4 regions of the Cobetia sp. 1AS1 genome follow, and region 3 is predicted to be linked to each of the others. Evidence: predicted binding sites of a transcription regulator. Region 3 holds the regulator's gene; each other region holds the start of a gene.
What was found. Region 3 encodes sigma-54, which starts transcription at its own class of promoters, with help from an activator protein. Its sites were predicted from a motif close to TGGCACNNNNNTTGCTNT; they were not measured.
Positions count from the first base shown of each region.

Region 1: QD280_RS08560 (NCS1 family nucleobase:cation symporter-1) is a predicted target of sigma-54. The motif match lies at 1,158-1,175, and genes of this name have one in related genera.
Region 2: glnL (nitrogen regulation protein NR(II)) is a predicted target of sigma-54. The motif match lies at 2,567-2,584, and genes of this name have one in related genera.
Region 4: speB (agmatinase) is a predicted target of sigma-54. The motif match lies at 3,223-3,240, and genes of this name have one in related genera.

Region 1 is NZ_JARWKU010000003.1:313,211-320,772, forward strand. Features, by position in the region: gene QD280_RS08550 (sodium:proton antiporter) at 1-7, shown strand, start outside; gene QD280_RS08555 (aspartate/glutamate racemase family protein) at 107-862, opposite strand; gene QD280_RS08560 (NCS1 family nucleobase:cation symporter-1) at 1,245-2,720, shown strand; gene QD280_RS08565 (GGDEF domain-containing protein) at 3,038-4,210, shown strand; gene QD280_RS08570 (UDP-2,3-diacylglucosamine diphosphatase) at 4,389-5,264, shown strand; gene QD280_RS08575 (AEC family transporter) at 5,268-6,197, opposite strand; gene metF (methylenetetrahydrofolate reductase [NAD(P)H]) at 6,583-7,434, shown strand.
Region 2 is NZ_JARWKU010000003.1:291,595-299,156, forward strand. Features, by position in the region: gene glnA (glutamate--ammonia ligase) at 1-1,181, shown strand, start outside; gene QD280_RS08475 (DUF4124 domain-containing protein) at 1,649-2,341, shown strand; gene glnL (nitrogen regulation protein NR(II)) at 2,604-3,698, shown strand; gene ntrC (nitrogen regulation protein NR(I)) at 3,695-5,104, shown strand; gene QD280_RS08490 (deoxyguanosinetriphosphate triphosphohydrolase) at 5,234-6,571, shown strand; gene QD280_RS08495 (BCCT family transporter) at 6,990-7,562, shown strand, end outside.
Region 3 is NZ_JARWKU010000004.1:126,367-133,928, forward strand. Features, by position in the region: gene mgtE (magnesium transporter) at 1-978, opposite strand, end outside; gene QD280_RS09180 (HPr family phosphocarrier protein) at 1,350-1,619, opposite strand; gene rapZ (RNase adapter RapZ) at 1,606-2,541, opposite strand; gene QD280_RS09190 (PTS sugar transporter subunit IIA) at 2,679-3,149, opposite strand; gene raiA (ribosome-associated translation inhibitor RaiA) at 3,159-3,467, opposite strand; gene QD280_RS09200 (RNA polymerase factor sigma-54) at 4,128-5,576, opposite strand; gene lptB (LPS export ABC transporter ATP-binding protein) at 5,810-6,550, opposite strand; gene lptA (lipopolysaccharide transport periplasmic protein LptA) at 6,554-7,132, opposite strand; gene lptC (LPS export ABC transporter periplasmic protein LptC) at 7,241-7,562, opposite strand, start outside.
Region 4 is NZ_JARWKU010000006.1:226,750-234,311, forward strand. Features, by position in the region: gene QD280_RS12205 (AAA family ATPase) at 1-1,266, opposite strand, end outside; gene QD280_RS12210 (sigma 54-interacting transcriptional regulator) at 1,300-2,952, opposite strand; gene speB (agmatinase) at 3,369-4,319, shown strand; gene QD280_RS12220 (YjiH family protein) at 4,686-6,002, shown strand; gene QD280_RS12225 (5-guanidino-2-oxopentanoate decarboxylase) at 6,078-7,562, shown strand, end outside.

The DNA of each region.
Region 1 (7,562 bases), on a different contig from region 3:
GCACTGAGTCAGAGTCGGCCAATGCAAACGCCCCTTCACTGGCAGCAGTGAGGGGGCGTTTTCGTTTCGGTCGCGAGGCGCCAGCCAAGGGCGGCTCGCCTGCGGGTCAAAGGGCCGCCAGGCCCCGGGCAAAGACACCGCTGAGGGGTTTCACCTCACCCGCTTGCTTCGCGCGAGCGACAGCGGGCTGGCGCATCAGGGTCAGCAGCAGGTCGCGCCCCGCCAGCAGCGGGTCGACCACCGGCAGGCCGAGCTCTGACGCGATGGCATCACGCAGCGGCCCCATCGCAGCGCAGCCCAGCACGATGCTGCCGGCACCGCTGGCTCTGGCGTGTTCACAGCGCTCCAGCAATGGCGCGGGGGGAGTGCGCGCCTCGGACAGCGCGAGTACCGGTACGTCACAGGCCAGCAGCGCCTTGCACAGAGGGCGCATCGCATAGCGCTCCAGCAGCTGCTCGGACATCGGCAGCGTGCTGGTCATGCTGGTGACGATGGCAAAGGAGGGAGCCGCCAGCGTGGCCATGTGCATGGCGGCCTGGGCAATGCCGATCACCGGCACGGGGCTCAGTTCACGGGCGGCCTCGAGGCCGGGGTCACCGAAGCAGGCCAGCAGATAGCCATCGGCGGGCGGGGTCTCCAGCAGGCCCTCACGATCACGGGCGATCAGCGCCAGTAGCGCGACCACCGCCATGGCTTCCTCCACGGCGGTCTCGATGCTGGGGGCGCCATGCTCGGCAGTCAGCACCTCGAGGTGGACGTCCCGGGCGAGCTGCCGTTGCAGCGAGTGCGCCATCTGCTGACTCATCGCCTGGCTGGTGTTGGGATTGATGACCTTGAGACGCAACATGGCGGGCTCTCTCATGATGGGGGGGCTCGTGATGGACTTTCGCGTGACGGCGCGCGCCGGATGCAGGGCCGTGCGAGCGGAGCACACAAAACACGAGCAGCATCCGTGCCAGTCCCGGTAACACCTGCTGGCGCAACGTTCGTTTCATTGCCGGTGCGCTGCTGTGGTGCATATGGCTAATACCGCGGAAGTTGATGGTGCCTGATGTCTCAGGAGTTGCCACGCACATGACGTTGCTGGCAGGGGTGTCACGCAGATCGGGCCTTGGGGAAAACGCTTGGAGATTGAAAATCCGCAACAAGTGTTTCACTGGCACGCTTGTTGATAAGGGGAGGGTATGGCGAGGCATGACGCCTCGTGACTGGCCCATGGCCCACAAGCCCCTCTGGAGACAACAATGACACCCCAGACTCCCCCTGATCTGAGCAACGCGAGCAAGCGGCTCATCAATGAGGACCTCGCCCCCTGCGAGCAGAACTGGAACTGGTACAACATCTTCTCGTTCTGGATGTCCGATGTGCACAGCGTCGGTGGCTACGTCTTTGCCGCCAGTCTGTTCACCCTGGGGTTGGCCAGCTGGCAGATTCTGGTCTCGATGCTGGTCGGCATTCTGGTGGTGCAGGTGTTCGCTAATCTGATCTCGCGGCCCAGCCAGCAGACGGGGGTGCCCTTCCCGGTGGTCTGCCGTCAATCCTTCGGCATCTATGGTGCCAACATTCCGGCGATCATCCGCGGGCTGATCGCGGTGGTGTGGTACGGCATCCAGACATATCTGGCGGCGCATGCCTTGATGCTGGTGCTGCTGCGCTACGTGCCGTCGCTGGAAGGGCTGACCGAGACCCAGCTGTTCGGGCTCTCGCAGCTGGGCTGGTACTGCTTCCTGTTCATGTGGGTGCTGCAGGCGCTGGTGTTCTGGTGGGGCATGAATGCGGTGCGGCGCTTCATCGATTTCGCCGGGCCAGCCGTCTATGTGGTGATGTTCGCGCTGGCGGGCTGGATCGTCTGGCAGGCCGGCTGGGACAACATCAGCTTCACGCTGGGCAGCAAGACGCTCTCGGGCAGCGACGCCCTGTGGCAGATGGTGATCGCCGCGGCTCTGGTGGCGGGCTACTTCGCGGGGCCGACGCTCAACTTCGGTGACTTCTCGCGCTACTGCGCTACCCCCGGGGATGTGAAGCGCGGCAATTTCTGGGGCCTGCCGGTCAACTTCCTGCTGTTTGCCGTCATCACCGTGGTGGTGGTATCCGGTACGCAGCCCATCTTCGGCGAGATGCTGCATGACCCGATGGAGACCGTCGCCCGCATCGACAATGGCGTCGCGGCAGCGCTGGGCATCCTGACCCTGGTGCTGGCGACCATCGGCATCAACATCGTGGCCAACTTCGTGTCCCCGGCGTTCGACTTCTCCAATGTGGCACCGTCACGCATCAGCTGGCGCATGGGCGGCATGCTCGCCGCCGTCGGCTCCATCTTCATCACGCCGTGGAATCTGTTCAACAACCCGGAGATCATCCAGTACACCGTGGGCATCCTCGCCGCAGCCATCGGCCCGGTGTATGGCGTGATCCTGTTTGACCACTATCTGGTCAACAAGGGCGGCATCAACACCAAGGCGCTGTTCACCGACAGCGCGGAAGGCGAGTACTTCTTCGAGAAGGGCGTCAACGTCGCGGCGGTCAAGGCGCTGCTGGTCTCCTCGGCGGTGACGCTGATCATCAGCTTCCTGCCGCTGGGCGACATCACCCACTTCACGCTGTTCATCGGCGGTCTGATGGCGGCAGGGCTTTATGGCATCTTCTCGGGGTACTGGCTGGGAGATGCCGCCTCTGCACGCATCTATGTGCCGGCCGGGGTGCGCCAGAAGATGTCATGACGCTCAGGCCATGACCTGGCCGTGACCTGGTATTGCCTTGGCCTTGGCTTTACCTTCAGCGCCCTGCTGTCGCCATCGAGATGGATGACGACAGCAGGGCGCTTTCGTTCGTGTTGCCGGCACATTCGTGTTGCCGGCATATTCGTGTTGCCGACACCTCTTTGCCCTTGTTCCGCCCGGCCGGCCAGATGACGCAGCACATTGTTCTATCAGGCAGACGGTAATCTTGCGTTTACTGATCAACTCTTTATTCCAGTGAGGTGTGCTCTGCGCGCGGTGTAACATTGGCTGATGCTACCGAGTGTCGAGGATGGAACATGCCGCTTCATGAACATCTGATATTGCCGGGCAGGGACGGTTCGGATATCGAAGCGCAGCACTATCGCACGCGAATCAACAATACCTTCATCATGTTCGCCATGGCGTGCTTCGCCTGCTTCCTGCTGTTTGACTATTTCCAGGTGCCGTCTGCCTGGCAGGCGTTGTGGGCGGGGCGGCTGATCATCTTCCTCTGCTGCCTGCTGTGCATCCTCCAGCTACGCCGCGGCGACGCGTACGCGGACAGAATCCTGCTGGCCGGAGCGATACCCGCCAATCTGTTCTTCTGCTTCGGTGCCGCGCTGATCCCGGATGCGCTGACGCTGACGTTGTGGAACCTGAGTTTCTCGACCTGCATGCTGATCGCCATGCCTGCCTGGCTGGTGTGGGGCTGGCGCTACCAGCTGGCCAGCAGCCTGCCGCTGATACTGTGTTATGTGCCCATCTATATGTGGCTGAGTCCCTTGTCGTTGACGACATTGGCCGGTGCGGGTGGTGCCTACATCCTGGGGACCCTCTTCATTGCGCCGGCACTGGCGCACGCCCGAGCCTCGACCTTCCATCGCACCATCCGGCTGCAGCGCACGCTGGAGGCGCGCAATCTCGAATTGCACGACATGAATCAACGGTTGCTCACCCAGCAGAACGAGCTGGAATACCGCGCCAATCATGATCTGCTGACGGGGCTGCCCAATCGCCGTTTCGGCTTTGATTTTCTCGAGCGGATGCTGGCCGAGAGCACGAGCACCCGGCAATGCATGTCGATCCTGTTCGTGGATGTCGATCGCCTGAAGCACGTCAACGACAGCTTCGGGCACGCCGAGGGGGATCGCCTGATCCAGCTGGTGGCCCGGAGTGTCGCCCAGGCGGCCGGTGAAGACGGGCTGGCATGCCGCCTGGGCGGCGATGAATTCCTGGTCGTGATGCCCGGAGCCTGTGATATGGCCAGCCAGCAGGCGACGACCCAGCTGATGCGCCATCTTCAGGAGCAACGCCTGGAGCAGCAAATCCCCTTCCCGGTTGAGGTGAGCATCGGGCGCGTCACCCACGACCCGGTATTGCAGGGCGATGTGGATGTCGATGATCTGATCCATATCGCGGACGACCGCATGTATCGTCAGAAGCGCGCTCGGCGTCGGGCCATGGCGGGCGCCAACGATCCCCAGGCGTGAGAAAGCCCGCGATCTTCCCTTCATTCATGCTGCAAGTGATTGATGGCAATGGCTGTCATCGCTTTTTCATGTCGCTGTTACGGGTATGTCATCGCCTCCCCTCAGTCTTGCTGGGAAACGACAGGGGCCATCTGGGCCTCGCCTGTCGATTCCGCCTGGCAACCCAGAGGTGACTGACATGACCGCTCCGCAATCGGCTCCCCGTGCTGAAATGCCGCCTGCTCCCGACGCTCTCGGTCAGGTTCGCACGCTGTTCATCTCCGATGTGCATCTGGGAACCCCGGACTGCCAGGCGGCGCTGCTTGCGAAGCTGCTGCGTCGCGTGCGCCCCGAACGGCTGTATCTGGTCGGCGATATCGTCGACCTGCTGGCGATGCGCAAGCGTGCGGTGCTCGACAAGGACCAGCAGGCGCTGGTGGCGCGGGTGCTGCGTCTGGCGCGCAGTGGCTGTAAGGTCATCTACATTCCCGGCAATCATGATGCCGCCTTCCGTCGCCTGTGCGGCCTGAAGCTGCACAACGTGAGCATCGAGCGGCGCGCGATCCATACCACCGGTAGCGGTCGTCGTCTGCTGGTTTCCCATGGCGATGAATTCGACACCCATGTGCGCATCGCGCCGTGGCTGCTCAAGTTGGGAGATGGCATGCACGGCTTCATCCTGTCGCTCAATCGCTGGTGCAACCGCGCGCGTGGCATGTTCGGGCTGCCGTACTGGTCGCTGGCTAGTGCGCTCAAGCGTCGTAGCGGCACCGCCCAGCGCTATGTGGCCCAGTTCGAGGAAGCCGCCATGCGCCAGGCGCGTCTCGAAGGGCTGGATGGCTATGTCGGGGGGCATATCCACCAGGCGGGCTTCCGGGTCGAGGAAGGCGTGCTCTATTGCAACGACGGCGACTGGGTCGAGCACTGCACCGCGCTGGCGGAAGATGCCGAAGGCGCGCTGCACCTGATCGACTGGCAGGGTCAGATCCTCGAGACGGCGCCGCGCCATCTGATGCCGCGTCCGGCGCCGGCCGCGCCGCCCGATGCCGTCACGCCCGAGATGGCTGGCGCCTGAGCCTCACCCCAGGCCGCTGATCGCCAGCATCCATGACAGATACAGCGGGATGATCAGCGGCGCCGCCAGGGTGGTCAGCATCACCGCGATCGCGCCCTTGGCCGGCTGGATATTCAGTTCGATGGCCAGCACGACCACATTGGCGGCCATCGGCACCACGCCCAGCAGCAGCAACACCTGCGCCAGCACCGGGTCGAGGGCGAACAGGCTGCCCAGCAGCATCACGCTGCCCAGACTCAGCAGCGGCCACATCACGAAGCGCAGGCCGGTTGCCGCGAGAATGAAGCGCGGGTCGATCTCGCGCAGGCTGACACCGCCCAGCGTCATGCCGATGATCATCATGCCCAGCACCGTGTAGCTGTACTTGAAGTAGTCGAGTCCCTCCATCACCGCCCCCGGTACCTCGAGCCCCAGGGTCCCCACCAGCAGAGCGGCCAGAAAGGCGTAGATCAGCGGCAGACGTACGATCTTGACCAGACTCTGGCGCATCGAGAACTGCCCGCGCGCACTGACGTAGAAACCCAGCGTGAACTCATACAGCGTGATGCCGAGCAGGCAGAACAGGTACTGGGTCACGCCTTCCGGCGGCAGCAACAGCATCGCGACCGGCAGGCCGAAGTAGCCGGTATTGCCGGTGCCGGAGGAGAAGGCGAGCAGGGCGGCTTCCTGCGGCGGGAAGAACTTCGCGGCCAGCGGGCGCACCAGCAGGCAGATGCTGCTGGCCAGCGAGAACAGTCCCAGCGTCAGGCCCAGATCACTCAGCGATGGCTCGCCGAGCACCAGCCCGCGGAAGAAGGTCAGCGGCGCGATCACGTAGATCAGCAAGGTGGCGATGGGGCGCGGGTCGATCGCGAGGCGGCGCGCGCAGAGGGCGCCGAGGGCGACGAAGGTGATCAGCATCCAGAGCGGTTGCTGCAGATCGATGTGGTCCATCACGGTTCCTTGTGAAGCGTCATTGTCCTTTTGGCTCATCATGCCGTGTGGCCCCTGTCAGCGTCATCTCATGAATGTCGCGCATTGCGTCTTTCCTTGATCCGGCTGCGGATCGCGTGGTTGCGCGCGGGGTGAGGGGGCAGGACTGAGGGGCAGGACGCCACTGTCGGCAATGGTTATAAACACGCACTTTCTTATATGAATGGTATTGAAGTTGAGGCGAAAACCTTTCATTGGCCGGGGTCGGCGGCGGCGGTCAGAATGCTCGACATGCAGTACAGGGGCGGTGGCGTGACGCGCCGGACGTGTATTGCTGCACGCACACCGCGAAGTGTGCGGCGATAACGACATCAATGCCGGACACGACGACCACGAGGGCCGCCCCATGAGTGCAAGCGAACATCCGTCAGGGATCAGCTTCGAATTCTTTCCGCCGAATACCGAGGCCGGGCGTGAAAAGCTCAAGGGGGTTCGCGATCAGCTGGCGGCGCTGGAGCCGGAGTTCTTCTCCGTCACCTATGGCGCGGGCGGCTCTACGCGTGAGCGCACCTTCAACACCGTGCAGTCGGTCAGCGCCAGCGGAATCTGCACCGCGCCGCACCTGTCGTGTGTCGGCAGTGACCGCGGTGAGCTGCGCGAGATCCTGGCGCAATATCGTGAGCAGGGCGTCAAGCGCCTGGTGGCGTTGCGCGGGGACCTGCCCTCCGGGATGGGCTCGCGCAGCGAGCTGCGTTACGCCAACGAGCTGGTCGAGTTCGTGCGCGAGGAGACCGGCGATCACTTCGAGATCGCGGTGGCAGCCTATCCGGAGTGCCATCCACAGGCCGACAACTACCACAGCGATCTCGAGAACTTCGCGCGCAAGATGCAGGCCGGCGCCGATATCGCCATCACCCAGTACTTCTTCAATGCCGATGCCTACTTCCATTTCGTGGAGCGCGCGCGTGCCGCCGGCATCCAGCAGCCGATCATCCCGGGGATCATGCCGATCACCAACTACACCCGGCTGGCGCGTTTCTCCGATTCCTGCGGGGCGGACATCCCGCGCTGGCTTCGCCGGCAGCTCGAGAGCTATGGCGATGATAGCGAGAGCCTCCAGGCCTTCGGCACCGAGGTGATCTCGCGCATGAGTCAGCGTCTGCTGGATGGCGGCGCGCCGGGCCTGCACTTCTATACCCTCAATCAGGCCGAGCCGTGTCTCAAGGTGCTGGAAAATCTGGGTATCTCTTCTCGTTGAGTCACGCGTGCCGGGTGTGCGCGACAAGTAATTGGAAGAGCGGCATTGAATGTGACGTCGCTCGCCCTGAGGTCTGACGGGTAGCCGCTAGTGACAGCGGCCCGCAAGCCACTCAAGGCGTCGGCAGT
Region 2 (7,562 bases), on a different contig from region 3:
TCGACCCGTTCACCGAAGACACCACCCTGGTGCTGCGCTGCGACGTCATCGAGCCGGCCACCATGCAGGGCTATGAGCGCGATCCGCGTTCCGTCGCCAAGCGTGCCGAGGAATTCCTGAAGTCCACCGGTCTGGGCGACACCGCCTTCTTCGGTCCGGAGCCGGAATTCTTCATCTTCGACGAAGTGCACTGGAAGAACGAGATGAACGGTTCCATGTTCAAGATCTCTTCCGAAGAAGGTGCCTGGGCGACCGATTCCACGCCGGAAGGTGGCAACCTGGGTCACCGTCCGCGTCTGAAGGGCGGCTACTTCCCGGTCCCGCCGATCGACAGCTTCCACGATATCCGTGCTGCCATGTGCAACACCCTGGAAGCCATCGGTCAGGAAGTCGAAGTTCACCACCACGAAGTGGCGAACGCCGGCCAGAACGAGATCGGCGTCAAGTTCAACACCCTGGTCAAGAAGGCCGATGAGGTTCAGGAACTCAAGTACGTGATCCACAACGTGGCTCACGCCTACGGCAAGTCCGCGACCTTCATGCCCAAGCCGCTGGTCGGTGACAACGGTTCCGGCATGCACGTTCACCAGTCCTTCTGGAAGGATGGCGACAACCAGTTCGCCGGTGACGAGTACGCGGGTCTGTCCGAAATGGCCCTCTACTACATTGGCGGCATCATCAAGCACGCTCGTGCGCTGAATGCCTTCACCAATGCGTCCACCAACTCCTACAAGCGTCTGGTGCCGGGCTTCGAAGCGCCGGTCATGCTGGCCTACTCTGCCCGCAACCGCTCCGCTTCCATCCGTATCCCGTACACCGCCAGCCCGAAAGGCAAGCGTGTCGAGGCGCGTTTCCCAGATCCGACGGCCAACCCGTACCTAGCGTTCTCCGCGATGCTGATGGCCGGTATCGACGGTATCAAGAACAAGATCCACCCGGGCGACGCGATGGACAAGAACCTCTACGACCTGCCGGCCGAAGAAGCCAAGTCCATTCCGACCGTGGCCGAGAGCCTCGAACAGGCCCTGACCGCGCTGGACGGCGATCGTGAGTTCCTGACCCAGGGCGGCGTCTTCACCGACGACATGATCGATGCCTACCTCGAGCTGAAGGGCGAAGACGTCCAGCGCCTGCGCATGGCGACTCACCCGCTCGAATTCGACATGTACTACAGCGTCTAAGTACAGCAGCGTCTAAGTACTGCAGAGGTTGAGGCAGACATTCGCTAGCCACGCCATCTGACGGAGTGCCTTCCAGGTGAAGGCCATCCCCGGACGATGACGACAGCAGGGCCATACCGACAGGTGTGGCCCTGTTTTCGTTGTGGCCCTGTTTTTCGTTGTGGCCCTGTTTTTCGTTGTGGCCCTGTTTCGTTCTATCTCTTTGCTCTGATCCTTTGCTCTGCCCTGATCCTTTTCCCTGAGATCGGCCATGCTGATGACAGGCGCGGAGGGCGCGGTGGTAGCCTTGCGTGACAGTCAATGCACACAGGCATCTTGTCGAAGGCCCCAAATGCTGGCATCAACGCGGTAAGCTTTGTAACTTGTTAGCCTTGTCATCAGGCAGCAGGATCGCCTGTCGATAGACCCAACCCGCTGGAGCTGCCTGCGGCTTCTGGCCTCCCATGACTCTCTTCAGGAATCTTCGGATGTGGCCCTTCGTATCCTCCCTGCGCGTCGCGAACCCCGCGACTGACTCGCGTGCACTGCCAGCAGCGCGCCCCGAGCCACTGCAGTGCCTGCTGCTGGCAGCGACGCTGATGCTGTCGAGCCTGTCGTTCGATCTTCAGGCGGCCCAGGTCTATCGTCACGTCGATGCCAACGGCAACGTCGTCTTCAGTGATCAGCCTGCGGGCGGCAGCAAGGTGCAGCTGACGCCGCTCAGCGTGGTGCCGTCGACGGAATCCCTGCCGCCGCGGCGCAGTACGTCGTCGCGCGTGAGTTCTTCCTCATCCAGCGAGAGCACCCGCACCCGGGCGCCTGCGGTGGATGTGGCCTTCCGTGGCTATACCACCTTCACCATCCAGAGCCCGTCCAACGAGGAGACGCTGCAGACCGGGCAGGCGGGCAATCTGGCGGTGCGCCTGGGAATCGAGCCCAAGCTGCGCCCGGAAGACAAGGTGCGCGTGACCGTGGACGGCGCGCCGTCTCAATCCGCCATGCACAGCACCGTCTTCATGGTGCCGGCGCTGGAGCGTGGCAAGCATGTCATCCAGGCGGAGCTGCTGGATTCCACCGGCCGCGTGCGCCAGACCAGTGAGCCGAAGGTGGTCTATGTGCAGCGCGCCAGCGTCAATCTGCCTCGCAACCCCAACAACCCTGCCAATGCTGGCGGTGGCTAGCAGCGTCTGGGCGGCCTTTTTCTTCGCGCGTTTCTCCTTCGCTGACAGGCCGCCTTCGGGCGGCTTTTTCGTGTCCGGGCCAGTCGATGTCGGACCGCCTGGCGGTGAAGTGAGGCAGCGCGAGCTCGAGCGCGATTTTCCGCCTGCACCATTTTGGTGCCAATATGAGGGGCCAGAAATGGTTGCACAGCATCGGACGCCGTGTTCTCGGTGCCTGCACCAGACTGGCGCGGTTATTGCAGAACAGGGAGACGTACTGCAGATGGCGAACAAACCCATGCATCAACGACTGCTCGAACACCTGAACACTGCCGTGGTGGTGCTGGACTCACAGCTGCAGATGGTCTGGATGAATCCCGCCGCGGAGACGCTGCTGGCGGTGAGTCTGGTGCGTGTGAAGGGCAGTACGCCCGACAACATGACCGGGCTGGATGACACCCTGATCAATGTGCTGCGCAAGGCGCTGGAGGAACAGCACCCCTACACCCAGCGTGAGGCCGAGATCATCAACGCGGCCAATGAAGCGCTGACGGTGGATTTCACCGCGACGCCCATCAGCGCCAATGAACTGCTGGTCGAGATAGAACCGCGTGACCGCCTGATGCAGATCTCGCGCGAAGAAGCGCTGATCGCCCGCCAGGAGGCGGTCAAGGTGCTGACGCGTGGTCTCGCGCATGAGGTCAAGAATCCGCTCGGCGGCATTCGTGGCGCCGCCCAGCTGCTCGAACGTGATCTGCCCGAACCGCAGATGGTGGAATTCACGCGCATCATCATCGAGGAGGTGGACCGCCTGCGTGATCTGGTCGATCGCATGCTCGGGCCGAACCGGCCGCCGCTGCAGGCGCCGGTCAATGTGCATGCGGTGACCGAGCGGGTGCGGGCCTTGCTGCAGGCGGAAGGCAGCGCCATCACCTTGAGCGCCGACTACGACCCGAGCCTGCCGGAGGTGATCGGCGACGAAGGTCAGCTGATCCAGGCGGTGCTCAACATCGCGCGCAATGCCACCCAGGCCCTCAATGAGCAGCCACAGCCCGATTCACCGCAGCCTGACGCCGCCCCTTACGAGATCACGCTGCGGACCCGCGCTCGCCGGCAGTTCACGCTGGGCCATGAGCGCCACCGGCTGGTCTGTGAGCTGGCGATCATCGACAACGGCCCCGGCATTCCGGAGAGCCTGCGCGAGACGCTGTTCTACCCGATGGTCTCGGGGCGCGCCGAAGGCTCAGGGCTCGGGCTGTCGATCGCCCAGGGCATCCTGCACCAGCATCAGGGGCTGATCGAGTGTGACTCGCGCCCCGGCCATACCGAATTCCGTTTACTCATTCCGCTAGCCGGCACTTCTGGAGATCACACATGAGCGAGACTGCCCGCGTCTGTATCGTCGATGACGACCGTGCCATTCGCTGGGTGCTGGAGCGCGCTCTGGCACAACCCGACCTCGAGGTGGAAACCTTCGAGCGTGCCGATCAGGCCGAAGCCAGCATCATGCGCCAGTGCCCGGATGTCCTGATCACCGATATCCGCATGCCCGGAACCGATGGTTTGGACCTGATGGCGCGCGTGCGCGAGAAGTACCCGGACCTGCCCGTCATCGTGATGACGGCGCATTCCGACCTCGACAGCGCCGTGGCCTCCTATCAGGGCGGCGCCTTCGAATACCTGCCCAAGCCGTTCGATGTCGATGAAGCGCTGGCGCTGGTACGGCGCGCCGTGGCGCATGCCCGCGAATCCAAGGCGCCCGCCGCCGTGCCGGAAGGGCTGACCAAGGAAATCATCGGCGAAGCGCCGGCGATGCAGGAAGTCTTTCGCGCCATCGGCCGCCTGTCTCAGTCGCATATCACCGTCTTGATCAACGGCGAGTCCGGTACCGGCAAGGAGCGCGTGGCCCAGGCGCTGCATCAGCACTCGCCGCGCGCCGCCAAGCCGTTCATCGCGCTCAACATGGCGGCGATTCCCAAGGACCTGATGGAATCGGAGCTGTTCGGCCACGAGAAGGGCGCCTTCACCGGCGCCACGGCGCTGCGCCGCGGGCGCTTCGAGCAGGCCGATGGCGGCACGCTGTTCCTCGATGAGATCGGTGACATGCCCGCCGAGACCCAGACCCGCCTGCTGCGCGTGCTGGCCGATGGCGAGTTCTATCGTGTCGGTGGCATCACGCCGGTCAAGGTCGACGTGCGCATCATCGCCGCGACGCACCAGCATCTGGAAAAGCTGGTCGAGGATGGGCGTTTCCGTGAGGATCTCTTCCACCGCCTCAATGTGATTCGCGTGCATCTGCCGCGCCTGTCGGAGCGCCGCGAAGACATTCCGCGCCTGATGAGCCACTTCCTGGGCGAGGCCGCGCGTGAGCTGTCGACTGAGCCCAAGGTGCTGACGGAGGCCGCGGAGAAGCACCTGACGCGCTTCGACTGGCCGGGCAACGTGCGCCAGCTCGAGAACACCTGTCGCTGGCTGACGGTGATGGCCTCGGGGCGTGAAGTGATGATCGAGGACCTGCCGCCGGAGCTGCGCGATGCCAGCGGCACCGAGGCGGCCTCCGGCGATTGGCGTGGTGCCTTCCGCGAATGGGCGGACCGCGCACTCGCCGCCGGCCACACCCATCTGCTGGAAGAGGCGGTGCCCGATTTCGAGCGCATCCTGATCGAGACGGCTCTCAAGCATACCGGTGGCCGCAAGGGCGAAGCCGCCGAGCTGCTGGGCTGGGGCCGCAACACCCTGACCCGCAAGCTCAAGGTGCTGTTGCCGGCGCTGGCCGAGGACTGAGGACAGCCTGAGTGGGCTGGAGACAAGGAGAACAGGGTGCCACAATCCCTGTTCTCTTTTTTATGCGCGTCATTCACCTGTTATCTGCTCGTCGGCGCCAATACTCGGCGCCTGCCAAGGAGTTGCCTGATGTCATCGATGAGCTGGGAGCGACTGCTGGAACCGAGTCGCCTGCATGACGCACCGGGCACCGTATCGCGTGAGATGGGGCGGACACCCTTCCACAAGGACCACGACCGCATCGTGTTCGCGGGCTCCTTCCGTCGCCTGGGGCGCAAGACCCAGGTCCACCCGCTGACCGACAACGACCACATCCACACGCGCCTGACCCACTCGCTGGAAGTCGGCTGCGTCGGTCGCTCGCTGGGCATGATGGTCGGCGAGAAGCTCAAGGAGCAGTTGCCCGACTGGATCACACCGTCGGATCTCGGCGTCATCGTCCAGACCGGCTGCCTGGGGCATGACATCGGCAACCCGCCCTTCGGGCATGCCGGAGAGTACGCCATCCGCGACTGGTTCGCCGCCGAGGCCGCCAGTGATCACGGTCGGCTGGCCGGGCTGAGCGATGCCGAGCGCGAGGACCTGCTCACCTACGAAGGCAATGCCCAGGGCTTTCGCATCGTCACCCAGATCGAATACAACCAGTTCCATGGCGGCATGCGCCTGACGGCAGCGACGCTGGGCACGCTGCTCAAGTACCCGTGGACGGTGGAGCACGCCACGGCGGGCGGCAAGTTCGGCTGCTATCAGAGCGAGCGCGTGCTGCTGGATCAGGTCGCCGAGCGCTGCGGTTTGCTGGCGCGGGCCGATGGCCGCTGGTGCCGTCACCCGCTGGCGTGGCTGGTCGAGGCCGCCGATGACATCTGCTATGCGCTGCTGGACCTGGAAGATGGCCTCGAGATGGGCATCCTGCAGTTCGAGGAGGTGTTCGAGATTCTCACCGGCATCAGCGGTGGCGAGCCGCGCGAATATCAGGAGATGGTCGCCCGCGGCACCTCCCAGCGGCGCAAGGTGGCGGCGTTGAGAGGCGCGGCGATGGAGCGTGCCGTCAATGATGTCGCCGAGGCTTTCGTGCAGCGCGAGACGGAACTGCTGGCCGGCACGCTCAGTGAAGACCTGCTCGACCTGTGCCACCCCGACCTCGGCTGGGGCGTGCGGGAAGCCAAGAATCTGGCGCGCCAGAAGATCTTCCGCAACGAGCGCAAGGCCAAGCTGGAGATCGGCGCCTACACCACGCTGGGTATCCTGCTCGAGGCCTTCATCGGCGCTGCGCATGAGCTGCATACCAAGGGGCGCTCCAGCTTCAAGCATCAACGTGTGCTGGCATTGATCGGCGAGAACACGCCGACCAAGGACTGGGATCTCTACCGCAGCTATCGGCGCATGCTCGACTTCATCGGCGGCATGACGGACCACTTCGCGGTGGATCTCGCCCAGGAGATGGGCGGGCGCCTGCGCGGCGACTGAGCCCGAGGCGCCATCAGCCCGATCATCTCAAGCCTGATTACTTCCACCAGGGAGCGGCAGCAGTGCCGTACCCTGGTGGATGCCTGCTGTCCGGCCTGACATTTGCCGCTTTTCCTGCGTCTTACCCCTATGGGCCTTCTCTCCTGCTGCTATCCACCTCTGCGCTGCCTGTTCTGGCTGTGTCTTCCCTGCTGAATTGCCTGTCGCTGCCAGCCCTGTCGTCGTGCTTCCTGCTCTTCTCTTGGCCTGAACGCCAAGGCCTGCCATGCGCTAATAAATGACTTGCTTGCGTTAAATTAACTTTACGTAGCCGCTTGGATCGTTGTACTAGGATTGTACGCAGTGGGGATGCGTGTATCGCAATCACTCATGATAAGCTGTTATCATGCATAGCAATAACGATAAATGAGGCTTATATATGAGCAAGGAAACCCGAAAGGTATCCGCCAGGGCGGCGGGGGATCGGCCGGAAAAGCCCTTCGACATGATCGACAAGCCGACCTTCTTCGGCTCGATCTTCCTGCTGTTGGCAGTGACGCTGCCCCTGGTCATCTTCCCCGAGCAGGGCGCGATGTGGGTATCGGCGGCCAAGAACTTCGTCACCAGCAAGCTCGGCGTGCTCTATCTGCTGCTCGGCGTGGGGGCCGGCGGCTTCATGATCTACATCATCTTCAGCGACATCGGTCAGATAAAGCTCGGTGATGCCGAGGAGAAGCCCGAATTCTCCATCGTGTCGTGGGCGGCGATGCTGTTCTGTGCCGGTATCGGGGCCTCCATCCTGTACTGGTCGATGATCGAGTGGGTCTACTACTATCAGTCGCCCCCGTTCCATGTGGAAGGCCAGACACCGGAGGCAGCGGAATGGGCGGCGGCCTACGGCATCTTCCACTGGGGTCCGCTGGCATGGGCGATCTACCTGATTCCCGCCGTGCCGATTGCCTACTTCTACTACGTGCGTCACCACAGCGTGCTGAAGATTTCCGAGGCGCTG
Region 3 (7,562 bases):
GGCGACGATGGGCATCAGCACGGCCAGCGCGGTGATCTTCTGGATGGTGCCTTCGAACATGCCGATCACGGCGGAGGCCATGAAGGCGGTCAGCAGGTTGATGCCGAGCCAGACGGCGCGGCGCCACGAGGTTCGCATCACCGGAGAGAAGGTGTCTTCGTCCTCATCCATCCCCGCCATCGACATCACCTGGTGCTCGGCGTCGCCACGGATGACGTCGACCACGTCATCGATGGTGATACGACCCAGCAGGTTGCCATCGCCGCCGACCACGGGCGCCGAGATCAGGTCGTGCTTCTCGAACAGCGAGGCGACTTCGGTTTCCGGCATCAGGGCCGGAATCACCACGCTGTCGGTGTCCATTACTTCGCGCACCGTGACGCCGGGGTCCGAGACCAGCAGGCGATTGATGGGCAGGGCACCGATGAATTCATCACGGCGTGAGACGACCAGCAGGGTATCGGTGGAGTCGGGCAGGCGCTCGTGGCGGCGGATGTAGCGCAGCACCACATCCAGGGTGATGTCCGGACGAATGGTGATGGTGTCCGTGTTCATCAGGCCGCCGGCGGTGTCCTCCGGGAAGGACAGTACCGTTTCGACGCGCAGGCGCTCTTGCGCCTCCATGGAGTCGAGGACTTCGAGAATCACCGCATTCGGCAGGCGCTGCAGAATGTCGGCGACATCATCCGGTTCCAGGTTCTCGGTGGCGGCGAGAACGTCGACGGCGTCCATGTCCTTGAGGAAGTCGGTCTGGATATCTTCGCCAAGGTATTGAAGGACATCGCCCTGCAGCTCGGCATCGACCAGCTCCCAGAGCAGATTACGCTCCTTGGGGGGCGAGGATTCCAGCAGGTGGGCCACGTCCACCGGCGCGAGGCCGCGATTGAGCATGCGTCTTGCCTGTTCCAGCTCGCCGCTTTCCAGCGCCTGTGACAGGCGATCAAGTCTTGGCTTGAGTTTACGAGACGTCTTGCTCATCTGTCGGCTTCCCCTGTCGACATGAAGGACAGCGCTGATTCTACCATTGGCGTAGGGGGGCGCGTCGACAAAAGAAAACAGTGTTTCTTATCGAAAGGACAATCCGCGTCCCGCCACTGGCACAAAAGCAGCGTTGCATGGCTGCCAGGCGCAAGGATAGGTGCTGGGATTGGTACAAGGGTAGGCGCAAGGACAGGTGCAAGAACAGGCGCGAGATATCCTGCGCGAGCAGTTAATGGTGTCGCCAGGGGGCCGCCAGAGGGGGCTGGCCGATAAGCGAGCGGGCCGAAAAGATAGTTGACCAAGAAGCGAGCTGGCTGAGGAAGAAAGGCTGAGTGCACAGTGCAACTGCACAGCACTGTCAGTGGCGGCTATTCGTCTTCCTCGAAACGCGCTTCGAACAGCGCCTCGATGGCCAGCATCGCCTCATCAGCCTGTTCACCCTCGACATCGATCAACAGCGTGGTGCCGCAGGGCGCGGCCAGCATCAGCAATGCCATCACATTGGCTGCATTGGCGCGTCGCTCGCCATGGCTGACCATCACCGTTGCGCAATAGGGCGCACAGCAATTGACCAGCTTGGTGGCAGCGCGGGCGTGCAGCCCGCGGCGGTTGGTCAGCGTCAGCTCACGAGAGGCCATCGCGATGCTCCTGCTGACGCTCTTGCTGATCACTCGCTTCACCCGCGTTGCTCAGCGCGGTATGAATGCCCAGCTCGCGGTGACGCAGGCGCACCTCAGGCAGGCGCTCGGCGAAGTAGCTCGCCAGCTGCTCGCACAGGTAGACGCTGCGATGCTGGCCGCCGGTGCAGCCCACGGACACCGTCAGGTAGCTGCGGTTGCTGTCCTGATAGGCGGGCAGCCAGCGTTCCAGCCAGCCGGCGATATCGTCATGCATCGCCTGGACGGTGGGGTAGCGCTGCAGGAATTCGGCCACGCTGTCATCGCGACCGGTATCGCCGCGCAGATTGATGTCCCAGTACGGGTTGGGCAGGCAGCGGGCATCGAACACCATGTCGGCGTCGGTCGGCACGCCATGCTTGAAGCCGAAGGATTCAAAGGTCAGCGTCAGGTGGCGGGAGCTGTGCTGGGCGACCTGCTCGGTGATCCGCGAGCGCAGGTCGTGCACGCTCAGGTTGGTCGAGTCGATGACCAGATCGGCCTTCTGGCGGATGGGAGCGAGCGTCTTCTGCTCGATCTCGATGGCCTCGGCCAGGGTATGGTCGTTGTCGCGCGTCAGAGGGTGACGACGACGGGTCGCCGAGTAGCGTTCCAGCAGCACTCGCGAATCGGTGGTCAGGTAGACGACCTGCACGTCCATGCCGCTCTGGCGGACGTTGTCGAGCAGTTCGGGGAAGCGGGTCAAGGCTTCCGGCAGGTTGCGGGCATCGATGGAGACCGCGATGCGCCGACGCGCCGGGCTGTCCTTTTCGAGCTGATCGACCAGTGGCGCCAGCAGCATGCCGGGCAGATTGTCGATGGCATAGTAGCCAATGTCTTCCAGCGCCTGGAGAGCGATGGATTTCCCGGAGCCGGAGCGGCCGCTGATGATCACGATCTTCATGAAGTGCTCTCCAAGGGCGAGGTCAACGTCGAAAGAATGCAGGGGTGGGGCAGAAGGCTGCCCGCTATCAGTGCGCTGTACGTCGGCCGATGGAAGGCCAGCAAGACGAAAGCCCGGACGATGTCCGGGCCTGTCATTCAGCGCGCCGGTAATTCGGCGATGGCTTGGGTCAATGCCTCAAAGAGTGCACGCTGGCTGTCTGCCTGGCGCAGGGCCGAGCGATTGGTCGGGGAATTGAGCAATTCCGCGACCTGCCCGAGCAGCGTCAGATGGGTCTCATCCGCTTCCTCAGGCACCAGCAGCACGAACAGCAGATCGATGGGTTCTCCGTCGATGGCATCGAAGTCGATGGGTTCACCGAGCTTCAGAAACGCAGCGATTGGCGTCTTGCAATGCGGGCTGCGTGCATGGGGCACGGCCACGCCGTGGCCAATGCCGGTCGACCCCAGTCTTTCGCGCCCGATCAGGCGCGAGAAGACTTCCTGGCTATCCAGGCTGGGAATGTTCTGTGCGATGAAGGTGCTGAAGAATTCAAGCACCCGCTTCTTGCTCCCCCCGGGGACACCGTAAAGCGTGCGCTCGGGGGGAAGGATCTGATCAAGTGTCATGGCTGAAGGTCAACGGGTCCCGGTGCCCTGAGAGCGAGCCTGGGACTTTTCCTTGTGTTTGACCAGCTGGCGATCCAGCTTGTCGGCGAGCGCGTCGATGGCAGCGTACATGTTGGGGTCTTCTGCCAGGGCGTGGAGGTCAGCGCCTGCCGCGTGCAAGGTGCAGGCAGCCTGCTGGCGCTCCTTCTCGATCGACAGTGTCACCTGAACATTGGTGATGTTGTCGTAATGCCGTTCGAGGCGAGCGAGCTTCTCGTTGACGTAATCGCGGAGAGGATCGGTAAGTTCCACATGATGCCCGGTGATATTCACTTGCATGGACACGCTCCTTTATCCAGCGGGTTGCCATTCAATTGTAACCCTTTTTGACTACGAGCAAACCCTGATCGGACGCTCTGCAACAGGCTTGACGGCCACCGTCTGGCGATGTTTTCGCACCCTTGCCAGTGGCGTCAGATGTCGTGAGCGTCTGTACCGACAATGCCCAAGCTTTGCGCAAAGATCAACGCTGCGCTGCATCGTGGCTCAGTGCTTGTCTTCAACTCAGTGAGGGGTATCGGAGTGGACTTCAAGGGCACGTCTGATGGGTGGTGCGTGAAAGACGCGCAAGAAGGCGGGTTTTCGTCGCCAATCCCTGCATGTACGTCACCTTTCAGGCGCTCCGATTGCGTGGAGCAAGCGGCGTTCCGGGAGGTTCACCGGGTGTCATCCAGGTGCAATACGCGCAAAAGTGACTTTAAAAACATGCGATTGACGGTGAATGACGCTGCCGTAACGGCGGTTTTTTACCGTCATCCTGCGCGCCGTCATGTGCCATGACGGGCAATTGGCGAGCGGTTGCCGGGATGACAGGGAACGCGACAGGCGTACCGCTGCCCGCGAAGTCAGAGGCTGATGAGCGGAAAATCCAGCGCTTGAGGTTGGCGGCGGCTGCCATTGTGGAGGTGAAAGCAGGGCATGGCAGCCGCAGGTGACGGGTCAGGCCAGACGCTTGCGCTCGCTGGAGGAGGGGATGCCCATCGCTTCGCGATACTTGGCCACGGTACGGCGTGCGACCTCGATGCCATCGCTGGCGAGCAGATCGACCAGCCGCGAGTCGGAGAGAGGCTTGCGGGCCGGCTCTTCCGCGATCAGCTTGCGGATGCGGGCACGAATGGCGGTGCTTGAGTGGGCGTCGCCATTGCCGCTGCCACCGACCTGGCTCGAGAAGAAGAACTTGAGCTCGAAGACGCCGCGCGGGGTGTGGATGTACTTCTGGGTCGTGACCCGCGAGATGGTCGATTCGTGCATCTCGACCACTTCGGCGATGTTGGCCAGAATCAGCGGCTTCATGCCTTCCTCGCCTTGCTCGAGGAAGTCGATCTGGCGTGCCATGATCTCGCGGCCGACCTTGAGCAGGGTGTCATTGCGTGATGACAGGCTCTTCATCAGCCAGCGCGCTTCCTGCAGGTTGTCCTTGAGGAAGGTGTTGTCGGCGGACTTGTCGGCACGCTTGATCAGTGCGGCGTATTCCGGCTGGATGCGCAGCTTGGGCAGCGCTTCCGGGTTGAGCTCGACCTGCCAGCCATGCCGGGTATGGCGCACCAGCAGATCAGGGATCACGTAATCGCTGGCGGGCTCGCCCCAGGCGGATGCCGGACGCGGATCGAGCGCACGTACCAGGCGAATGACGTGGTCCAGCTCGTCATCGTCAAGGCTCAGGCGCCGCTTGAGCAGCTTGCGATCATCGTTGCCCAGTGCCTCGAGGAATTGGCGTACCAGGCGGCGCGCCTGCGCCAGCAGCGGCAGATCATCCGGCAGCAGCGCCAGTTGCAGCAGCAGGCATTCGCGCAGATCACGGGCAAAGACGCCGGTCGGGTCGAACTGCTGCAGACGCAGCAATACCTGCTCGAGCTCGGAGGCCTTGAGGCCGGGCAGGCCCTGGCCACGCAGGCCATCGACCAGCTCATCGAGAGACAGGCTCAGATAGCCGGCACCGTCGACGGCATCGATCAGGCTCTCCGCCATCTGGCGTTCACGGCCATCGAGGTCGGTCATCGCCAGCTGCCAGCGCAGGTGGTCCTGCAGGCTCTCGACGCTGGTATTGCGATCGAAGTCCGGCCCTTCTTCGCTCCCGCTGCCACTGCCGGAGCTGGTCAGGCTACCGGCGTGGTCCTGGTAGAGGTCCGACCAGTCACTGTCGAGGGGGTATTCCTCGGGAATCTCGCTCGAGGAGTCGGCAGTGGAGATCTCGCTCGAATCCTGTGTCTCGACGACATCCAGCGACTCGTAGTCCTCGTCGAGCTCCAACATGGGGTTGGACTCGAGGGCTTGCTGAATCTCCTGACGCAGGTCGAGCGTCGACAGCTGCAGCAGCTGGATCGCTTGCTGGAGCTGCGGCGTCATGGTCAGCGAGGTGCCGAGGCGGAGTTGCAGGGTGGGTTTCATGGAGTCAGTCAATTCACGGCAAAGGAACGTGCTTACTACGCTATACCGTGACTCGGGGCACTGACAAGAGGTTGTCGTGAATATTCAAGCAACTTGCATGCCATGTTTCCACCAAGGTGGTATGGACGTCATGCATGCGTCTGATGTCAGACATGAAAAAGCCGCTACGCGATAAAATCACGCAGCGGCTTTCGAAGCTTTCGCCTCCGGTGGGCTCAGCGCAGCCGCTGACCCTAGAGCGTGAACTCGTGGCCCAGGTAGACGTCGCGCACCTGCTGGTTGGCCAGGATGGAGTCCGCATCACCGTGGGCGATGATCTGGCCATCGCCGACGATATAGGCGGTGTCACAGATATCGAGTGTCTCGCGCACGTTGTGGTCGGTGATCAGCACGCCGATGCCACGATCGCGCAGTTGGCGCACGATGCTCTTGATCTCGCCCACCGAGATGGGGTCGACGCCGGCGAAGGGCTCATCGAGCAGTACGAAGTCCGGCTCGGTGGCAAGCGCCCGGGCGATCTCGACCCGTCGACGCTCGCCGCCGGACAGGCTCATGCCGGCGCTGGCGCGGATGTGCGTGATGCTGAATTCCTCGAGCAACTCTTCAAGGCGTGCCTTGCGGCCATTGCGATCCAGGTCCTTGCGGGTCTCCAGGATCGCCATGATGTTGTCGGCCACCGACAGCTTGCGGAAGATCGACGCCTCCTGCGGCAGATAGCCGATGCCGGCGCGTGCACGCTGATGCATGGCGGCAGCGGAGAGGTCCTGGTCATCGATGGAGACGTTGCCGGCATCGGCGCGCACCAGCCCGACGATCATGTAGAACGAGGTCGTCTTGCCGGCGCCATTGGGGCCCAGCAGGCCGACGATGTCGCCCTGGCGGATCTCCAGCGAGATGTCCTTGACCACCTTGCGGCCCTTGTAGGCCTTGGCCAGATGGCGAGCGCTCAGCGTACGCGGAGTAGCAGCAGTCATGACTCAGTTTTCCTTGCTGGCATTGGCGCCGCGCGGCGTCAGAGTCATGTGCACGCGACCGCCTTCGGTCTGCTGTGCCGTCTTGCTGTTGTTGGCGTTCACCTGGCGCTTGTCGAGGAAGTACTCCACGTAGCCGCCTTCGAAGGTGTCATCGCCTTTCTCGAGACGCGCGTTGCCGACCAGCTCCACGCGGCGCTCCAGCGCATGGTAGCGGATGGTGTCGGCCCAGCCCTTGACCAGCTTCTCGTCGGGCGCGGGCTGCTGTTCCAGGTAGGCACGCTTGCCGGTGGCCTTGACCAGCGAGATCTCGCCGCTGCCGGCGCGGCTGATATCGACGCGGCTGGCATCGAGTTTCATGCTGCCCTGGCGCATTTCCACCTGGCCGGTGTAGGTGGCGGTACCGGCCTTGTCATCGAGCGACAGGGCGTCCGCGGCGATGTTGATCGGCTGGCTGGCATCGCTGTCCAGCGCCATGGCGGCAGGGGCGAAGGTGGACATGCCCAGTGCCAGGCAGAGCGCCATGACACCGCTGTTGAGGGTCTGGCGACAGGCCGTCAAGGGCTTGCGAGTCGTGGAAGTCATGGTGGCTCCTTGGCATGACGGGGTCGCCGCCCGAGCAATGATGCCATCGAGCGGCAGAGAAGAAGGTGTTGCGGCGCGGGTCATGGCGTGACGGCCAGCCCGGCGGGTTCATTCACCGCTGGCAGGCGCTGCCTCGAAGGTGCTGTTGACGCGCCCATCATCGGTAGTGGTGCTGTCGGCGCCCGAGTCGATGCGCTCAGCTTCCTTGCTGGCCTCGCTCTGGCCCGTGCCGGGTTGCAGGACGCTGCGAACGCGGCCCTGCAGCACGGCGGAATCCCGGGAGAGGTCGGCGCTGAAGCTGTCGCTTTCGACATGCTGGCCATTCTGGGTGATCACGACCGGCACGTCACTCCAGGCGCGATTCTGATCACGGCTGTAGTGCAGGACATCGGTATCCAGGGTCCAGCGGTCATCGGGCTGGCGCAGTCTG
Region 4 (7,562 bases), on a different contig from region 3:
TACATAAAGTAAATTAGATAAGGATCTAATGAATAGAGCGAGTAGTGGAGGATGAAGATGACTCTCAGGCTCATCGATTAATATTAAGCTTTTTTCTTCTACCGTTGATACTAAACGCACTAAAGTTAAAAATATGATTGCATGTCCTGAACTCATTCTCTGAAGTATTGGCAGAATCTCTCCATAGTAATAATCTAGGAACTCTGGACTATCGATCACACTTTCATCGTCTGATATAAGCTCTAGAAAAGCACTCTTAGCTCTGACGAACATCTCCTCCAAAATCGTTATATCAATGTCAGAAAAACCGTTGTCATTATTTAAATACTCAATTACACTATTCCACCTCAGGGTTCTGAATTCATCTCTAAAACAATTAATTAAAGATTTCGCGCCCAGCCTATATAGCTCCTCTAGACTTATATTAGCACCATCTTTCTGTGAACTCTTAAGGCCAATATAATAATAGCAAGTACCTTTAGCCGGATCAGGCTGCTCAACTAAAGGCGAAAAAGGGTCAAAGGCACTAAATGAAACTGATATAATGCTACTAAAGTAATCTTTAGAAATAACATCATCTGCTGTACGGGAATTTTCGTAAAATCTAGCAGACGTAGAGCTTGGGTTTATCACACTTGAAATCATAGAATTAAGCAATGTAGTCTTGCCTATACCATTGCGACCTATCAAAGCATGTATATTAGTTGCAGGTTTTGATAGGGAAATTACATTAAAATCAAGTTCTACCCTGCCTTCTTTTTCAGTCTCTGGGCGCCGAAACTTAAACTCGTAATTTGTGTTTTCAGACTCTCCTTTTAAAACTCTAGCAAACTGTCCCTTCAACACAGAAATACTAAACTCACGTAATAACGACACACTCATAACTTTCTCGTCTCTATTATCTTCGAGAATTTTATGATCATACACAATGTCCCTCATACTTCTTAATATATTACTTACCAAGTCTGTACCGAGAGAGAAAATCTTTTTATAAAACTCAATATCTTCACCTACAGAGAAGAATCTTTCATCAAGGCCATTATTCAACAAATTTGCTAGAGAAGTTATAGTCTTTTGTTCCTCAGTCTGCCCTTTAAAACCTATTTTCACCCTTCCTAAATCATGTTTAACGCCATCCCCGTCCACATACAACAAGTAAAACATAGTATTATAGGAGTAATCATTCCAACTAGATTCAATCAGCATCAAGATCGACTTTTTTTCGGTGTGAAATTTTCCGCCTTTTGGTCTAACACTAATTTCCATACATCCCCCTGTTATGAACACCAGCCTAACTACTCATTTAATGTTTTTGAGCTTTCTTACAATAGATGGCTGGCTAACCCCCGCCCTCTTGGCTATCGCATAGGTGCTGGGCAATTCGGCTGCCATCTCACGTAGCCATTGTGCTTCGATGCGTGCCAGGCCTTCCTTGAGGGTTTCGTTGGGACCGAGCTTGGGTACTGGCATGGCTACCGCCCCCTCAGCGGCAGGCTCTGAGAGGGAATTGGGACTATGAGAGTTATCGGCAGTGGTAAAACTTTCAGTAACGCCTATTCCATTAGATTTGTCATTACTGAAGCCAAATGAATCGCCTAGTCCATTAGCGTTATTCGTGGAACAAGTGTTGAGCAGTGTTTTCACTGAGTCGCTGTCGATGACATCACTGGGGGCGCTGAGCCAGGCGCGTTCCAGCCAGTTTTCCAGTTCGCGGATATTGCCGAGCCAGTCCTGGCGCATGAGGATGGGCCATAACGAGGCGTCGAGGAGCTTGCGGCGGCCGTGACGTTGATTGAGGCGGGAGAGGTGTTGCTCGATCAGGGCGGGAATGTCTTCGCGGCGTTCGCGCAGCGGCGGCAGGCTGACGGGGAGCACATTGATGCGGTAGTAGAGGTCGAGGCGGAACTGGCCCTGCTCCACGCGGGCGGCGAGGTCTTGATTGGTGGCGACGACCAGGCGGAAGTCGGCGCGGCGGGTGGTGGTGTCGCCCAGGCGGGTGATCATCCCATCCTGAATCACCTTGAGCAGCTTGGTCTGGGTGGCCAGCGGCAGTTCACCGATCTCATCGAGGAACAGGGTGCCGCCTTCGGCCTGCTCCATCAGGCCCGCCTTGCCACGGTTGCCCGCGCCGGTGAAGGCACCGGCCTGATAGCCGAACATCTCGGACTCGAACAGGCTCTCGGGGATGGCGCCGCAGTTCACCTCGATGAAGGGGCCGTCGGCGCGCTGGCTCCAGCGATGCAGTTGATGGGCGAAGGCCGTCTTGCCGACCCCGGATTCACCCAGCATCAATACCGTGGCGTTGGTGGGCGCGACCCGCTTGAGCAGCAACGCTATCTCGCGCATCACCGGGCTTCTGACCTGCAGCTCGCCCAGCTCCAGCGCGGCGTCTTCGCACTCGGCCTGCTCGCGCGCTGATTGTTCACGTTGCCGCTGTTCAGCCTGGCTCTGTGCATATTGCTCAGTGTCGTGGACTGATTGCCCTGCCCCCGCCGTTGCCCATTCGCTTTCTGCCTGACTGACGCCACCCAGCTCACCGCCGCGCGAGTTACGACGCAGGTGATCACTGAAGCGCTGCTGAAGCACCGCGTATTCCTGCTGCAACAGCTGGATATCGGTGAGGTCCATCGAGCGGCTGACCACGCACTCAAGCTTGCCCGCAACGAACACCGGATGCGCCTGCGCCACTACCCGCCGCCCGGTGGCGGTGAGCTGCATCATCTGCAGCGTGCGCCCCGTGCGCAGCACCTCCAGGCTGATGGAGGGCTTGAGTACGCCGCTGGCTTCCAGCTCATGCACGTTGGCGGCACACAACTCCTCGCGGGTCATGCCATAGACCGCCGCGGCGCCGGGGCTGACATCCATCACCTGGCCATCCGCATTGACCACGAAGTAGTGATCGTGAGCGGTGTCGATGATGGTCTTGAGAATCTGACGGTCGAGCTCTGACATGGCGGGTACCTCATGGTCGAGCCTGTGAATCGGGGCGGGGCTTTCCAGCAGGTCTTTCTATAGCTTCTTTCCAGCGCTTCTTTCTATCAGTTCTTTCCAGCAGTTCTTTCTCGCACTGCGCTTGAAGACACTCTCGATGATGCCCGAATGTGATCCACAAATGAATCGGTGATCCATTTTTGAATCATTAATGGCGCACGAGCGATCCACAAATGAATCACTCTGCGACCGCCCTCAAATAAAAATCAATAAAATCAATTGACTAAAAATTGGCATGGTTACTGCAATGCTGGGGTATGCGCCAAGGAAGATCGCCGGCCTTCATGCCACCGTCCGGCCGAGCGATCAGGCGAACAATCACAATACCCCGCTCGCCGTCACGCTAGCGCGAGCGACTCAAGACCCTGGAGAGACAGATGAGCGAGTTCAATCAGCCGCTGGGCGGCAACGACATGCCACGTTTCGGCGGCCCGGCCACCATGATGCGTCTGCCGGCTCAGGAAACCGCGGAAGGCCTGGACGCCGCCTTCATCGGCATTCCGCTGGACATCGGTACCTCCAACCGTCCGGGCGCACGTCTCGGCCCGCGTCAGATCCGTGATGAATCGCGCATGCTGCGCCCCTACAACATGGCCACCCGCGCCGCGCCCTTCGATAGCCTGCAGGTGGCGGACATCGGCGATGTGCCGATCAACACCTTCCACCTGCCCAAGAGCATGGACATCATCGAGCAGTTCTACGATGAGGTGCTGCGCCACGACTGCGTACCGCTGACACTGGGCGGCGATCACACCGTTACCCTGCCGGTGCTGCGTGCCATCGCCAAGAAGCATGGTCCGGTCGGCCTGATCCACATCGATGCCCACGCCGACGTCAACGACCACATGTTCGGCGAGCCCATCGCCCACGGCACGCCGATTCGTCGCGCCCAGGAAGAAGGCCTGCTCGACAGCAATCGCGTGGTACAGATCGGCCTGCGTGGCACCGGCTACTCCGCCGATGACTTCGACTGGTGCCGCCAGCAGGGCTTCCGTGTCGAGACCGCCGAGATGTGCTGGTTCAAGTCACTCGCCCCGCTGATGGCCGAAGTGCGCGACATGATGGGCGACCGCCCGGTGTACATCACCTTCGACATCGATGGCCTGGACCCCTCCGTCGCCCCCGGCACCGGCACCGTGGAAGCCGGCGGCCTGACCATGCCCCAGGGCATGGAAATCGTGCGCGGCGCGCGTGGCCTCAACATCGTCGGCGGTGACCTGATGGAAGTCTCCCCGCCCTACGACACCAGCGGCAACACCGCGCTGATGGGCGCGACCCTGCTCTACGAGATGCTGTGCGTACTGCCGGGCGTGCAACAGCGCGACTGATCCCTCAGTACGACTGAGCCAAGCCGCTCGCGAACGACCCACGAATGACCCGCTGTCCTGCTGCACCCGCGCCGGGGGCCCGTCCCGCCCTCGGCGCATACAGAATCACCCGACACGAAACGGCATGATGCATCACACAATGCTCGGCTAGAGCCTGACCATTACAACAAGATCTAGGTGACCCGAATGACAACCAGCATCGACTCCGCGGCGGACCATACGCCGCCCCGCGCTATATCCGACTCTGTCTCAAGTTCCGTATCAAGTTCTGGCTCTGGTGCTGAACAGCCTGAGACCGCCAAGCCACAGAAGGCGCAGAAAGACCTCATCGCCACCCGCCCCGTGCCGCTGACGGCCAAGGGGCTGATGAAATTCCTGGTGCCGTCACTGCTCGGCGTCAGCTTCTTCCTGGTGCCGTTCAGTGTCGGCGACACCATCAATATCGGCATGGGCCTGATGGCCGATTGGCTCAAGGCCACGCTCGGCAGCGCCTTGCCCGCCATCGCCGTCGCGGTGCTGTGCCTGTCGGTGATCCTCACCGGCTTCGTCAAGCTCGCCAAGCCCGCCTGGGCACGCCAGGGCGCGGCGCATGAGCTGTTCGATGTCTCGCCGGTGTGGTTCGCCATGCGCGCCCTCGGCGCCATCTTCGCGTTGATGACCTACTTCCAGTGGGGGCCGACCCAGGTCACCGCGGCCTTCACCGGCGGCGTGATGCTCAATGATCTCGCGCCGGTACTGCTGACCTTCTTCTTCTTCGCGGCCATTCTGCTGCCGCTGCTGGTCGACTTCGGCTTCATGGAATTCATCGGCAGCCTGGTGCGTCGTCCGTTCCGCGCCATCTTCAATCTGCCCGGGCGCAGCGCCATCGATGCCACCGCCTCGTGGATGGGCTCCGGCACCGTCGGCGTGCTGATCACTACCCAGCAGTACGAGCAGGGCTTCTACAGCAAGCGTGAAGCGGCGGTGATCGCCACCAACTTCTCGGTGGTCTCGATCGCCTTCGCGTTGCTGGTCACCAGCTTCATGAACATCAACCACCTGTTCGTGCCCTTCTATCTGACCGTCGTCATCGCGGGCCTGATCGCCGCCGTCATCGTGCCGCGTCTGCCGCCGCTGTCGCGCAAGCGTGATGACTACCACGAGCCGGTTGGCTGTCAGATCAGTGAAGAGAACCAGAGCGACTGTGGCGTGCTGCGCTACTCACTGGGCATGGCCGTCGCGCGCGCCGAACATGCCCCGGGCCCGCTCAAGCTGGTGAAATCGGCCGGCTTCAACGTGGCGGACATCTTCCTCGGCCTGCTGCCGGTGGTGATCGCCATCGGCACCGTGGCGCTGATGCTGGCCGAGTTCACGCCGGTGTTCACCTGGCTCTCCTACCCGATGATTCCGCTGCTGGAGCTGCTGCAGATTCCTCACGCGGCAGAGGCAGCCCCGGCGACGCTGGTCGGCTTCGCCGACATGTTCCTGCCGGCGGTGCTGGCCAAGGACATCGACAGCGAACTGACCCGCTTCGTCATCGCCTGCCTGTCACTGACCCAGTTGATCTACATGTCCGAGATCGGTGCCCTGCTGCTCAAGTCGAAGATTCCGCTCAAGATCTGGGAGCTGGTGGCCATCTTCGTGCTGCGCACGCTGATCACCCTGCCGATCATCGCCGGTATCGCGCATCTGTTCGTGTTCTGAGCCAAGCGGGCACTCAACTTGTTTCTCATCTCATACGGGAGCACCACGGTGCTCCCGTCATTGGAATAACCTGCCATGACCTGTGCTGAACTCCTGATCCGACTGCTGCGTGACACCTACGGCGTCGATACCGTCTTCGGAATTCCCGGCGTGCATACCGTCGAGCTCTACCGTGGCCTGGAGCCGGATGCCGATCCCGCCGCGCGCAGCATTCGCCACGTCACCCCGCGCCATGAACAAGGCGCCGGCTTCATGGCCGATGGCTATGCCCGCAGCACCGGCAAGCCCGGGGTGTGCTTCATCATCACCGGCCCGGGGATGACCAACATCACCACCGCGATGGGCCAGGCGCTGGCCGACTCCATCCCGATGCTGGTGATCTCCAGCGTCAATCGCACCGACACCCTCGGCCGTGGCCAGGGGCGTCTGCACGAGCTGCCCAGCCAGCAGCAACTGGTGTCGGGCGTGGCGCGCTTCAGCCACACCCTGCTCGACCCGTCCGCGCTGCCGGAAGTGCTGGCCCGTGCCTTCGCGCTGTTCGAGGGTGCCCGTCCCGGCCCCGTGCATATCGAGATCCCCATCGACCTGTTCAATGCCGAGATCCCACCGCCCGCCGGTCGCACCACGCATGACTTCACGCGCCCGCGTATCGGCCGCCTCGCGCCGGACCCGGCCCTGCTCGCTGAGGCCGTGAGCCTGCTGCAGGGCGCCGAGCGTCCGCTGGTGCTTCTGGGCGGGGGCTGTGTCGCTGCGCCTGAAGCAGCCCGCCAGCTGGTGGAGGCGCTCGATGCCCCCACCGTCACCACCATCAATGCCAAGGGCCTGCTGGGCGGCGCCCACCCGCTGGATCTAGGCGCCAATGCCGCGCTGCCTGCGGTACGTGAACTGGCGCGCGACGCCGATGTGGTACTGGCGATCGGTACCGAACTTGGCGAGACCGACTACGACGTGGTGTTCGATGATGGCTTCGTGATCGGTGGCCAGCTGATCCGCATCGATATCGACCCCGAACAGCTGGCGCGCAATCAGCAGGCGACACTCGCCATCGTCGCCGACGCTGGCCTGGCACTGAAGACCCTCGCCGCGCGTGTTACTGATGGCTTGGGCGAAACCTATGACAAGACGGCTGAGACGACTGACGAGACAGGCAAGACACGCGGCGCGCAGATCACCGCCGCCACGCTTGAGGCCCTCGCGCTGCCGACTGACCCGGCCTTCGCGCCCTATGTGCCGCTGTTCGACACCCTCCAGCAAGCGCTACCGGAGGCGATCTGGGTCGGCGATTCCTGCGCGACCGTCTACGCCGCCAATCATCTGCTCAGCCAGCCGGCACCGCGCCGCTACTTCAATGCCTCCACCGGCTACGGCACGCTCGGCTACGGCCTGCCCGCCGCAATGGGCGCGACCCTGGGTCGCCCGGACCTGCCGGTGATCGCGCTGGTCGGCGATGGCGGCATCATGTTCACGCTGTCCGAACTCGCCTGCGCGGTGGAAGAACAGCTGCCGGTGGTGATCGTGCTGTGGCACAACCAGGGCTATGAAGAGATCCGCCGCTTCATG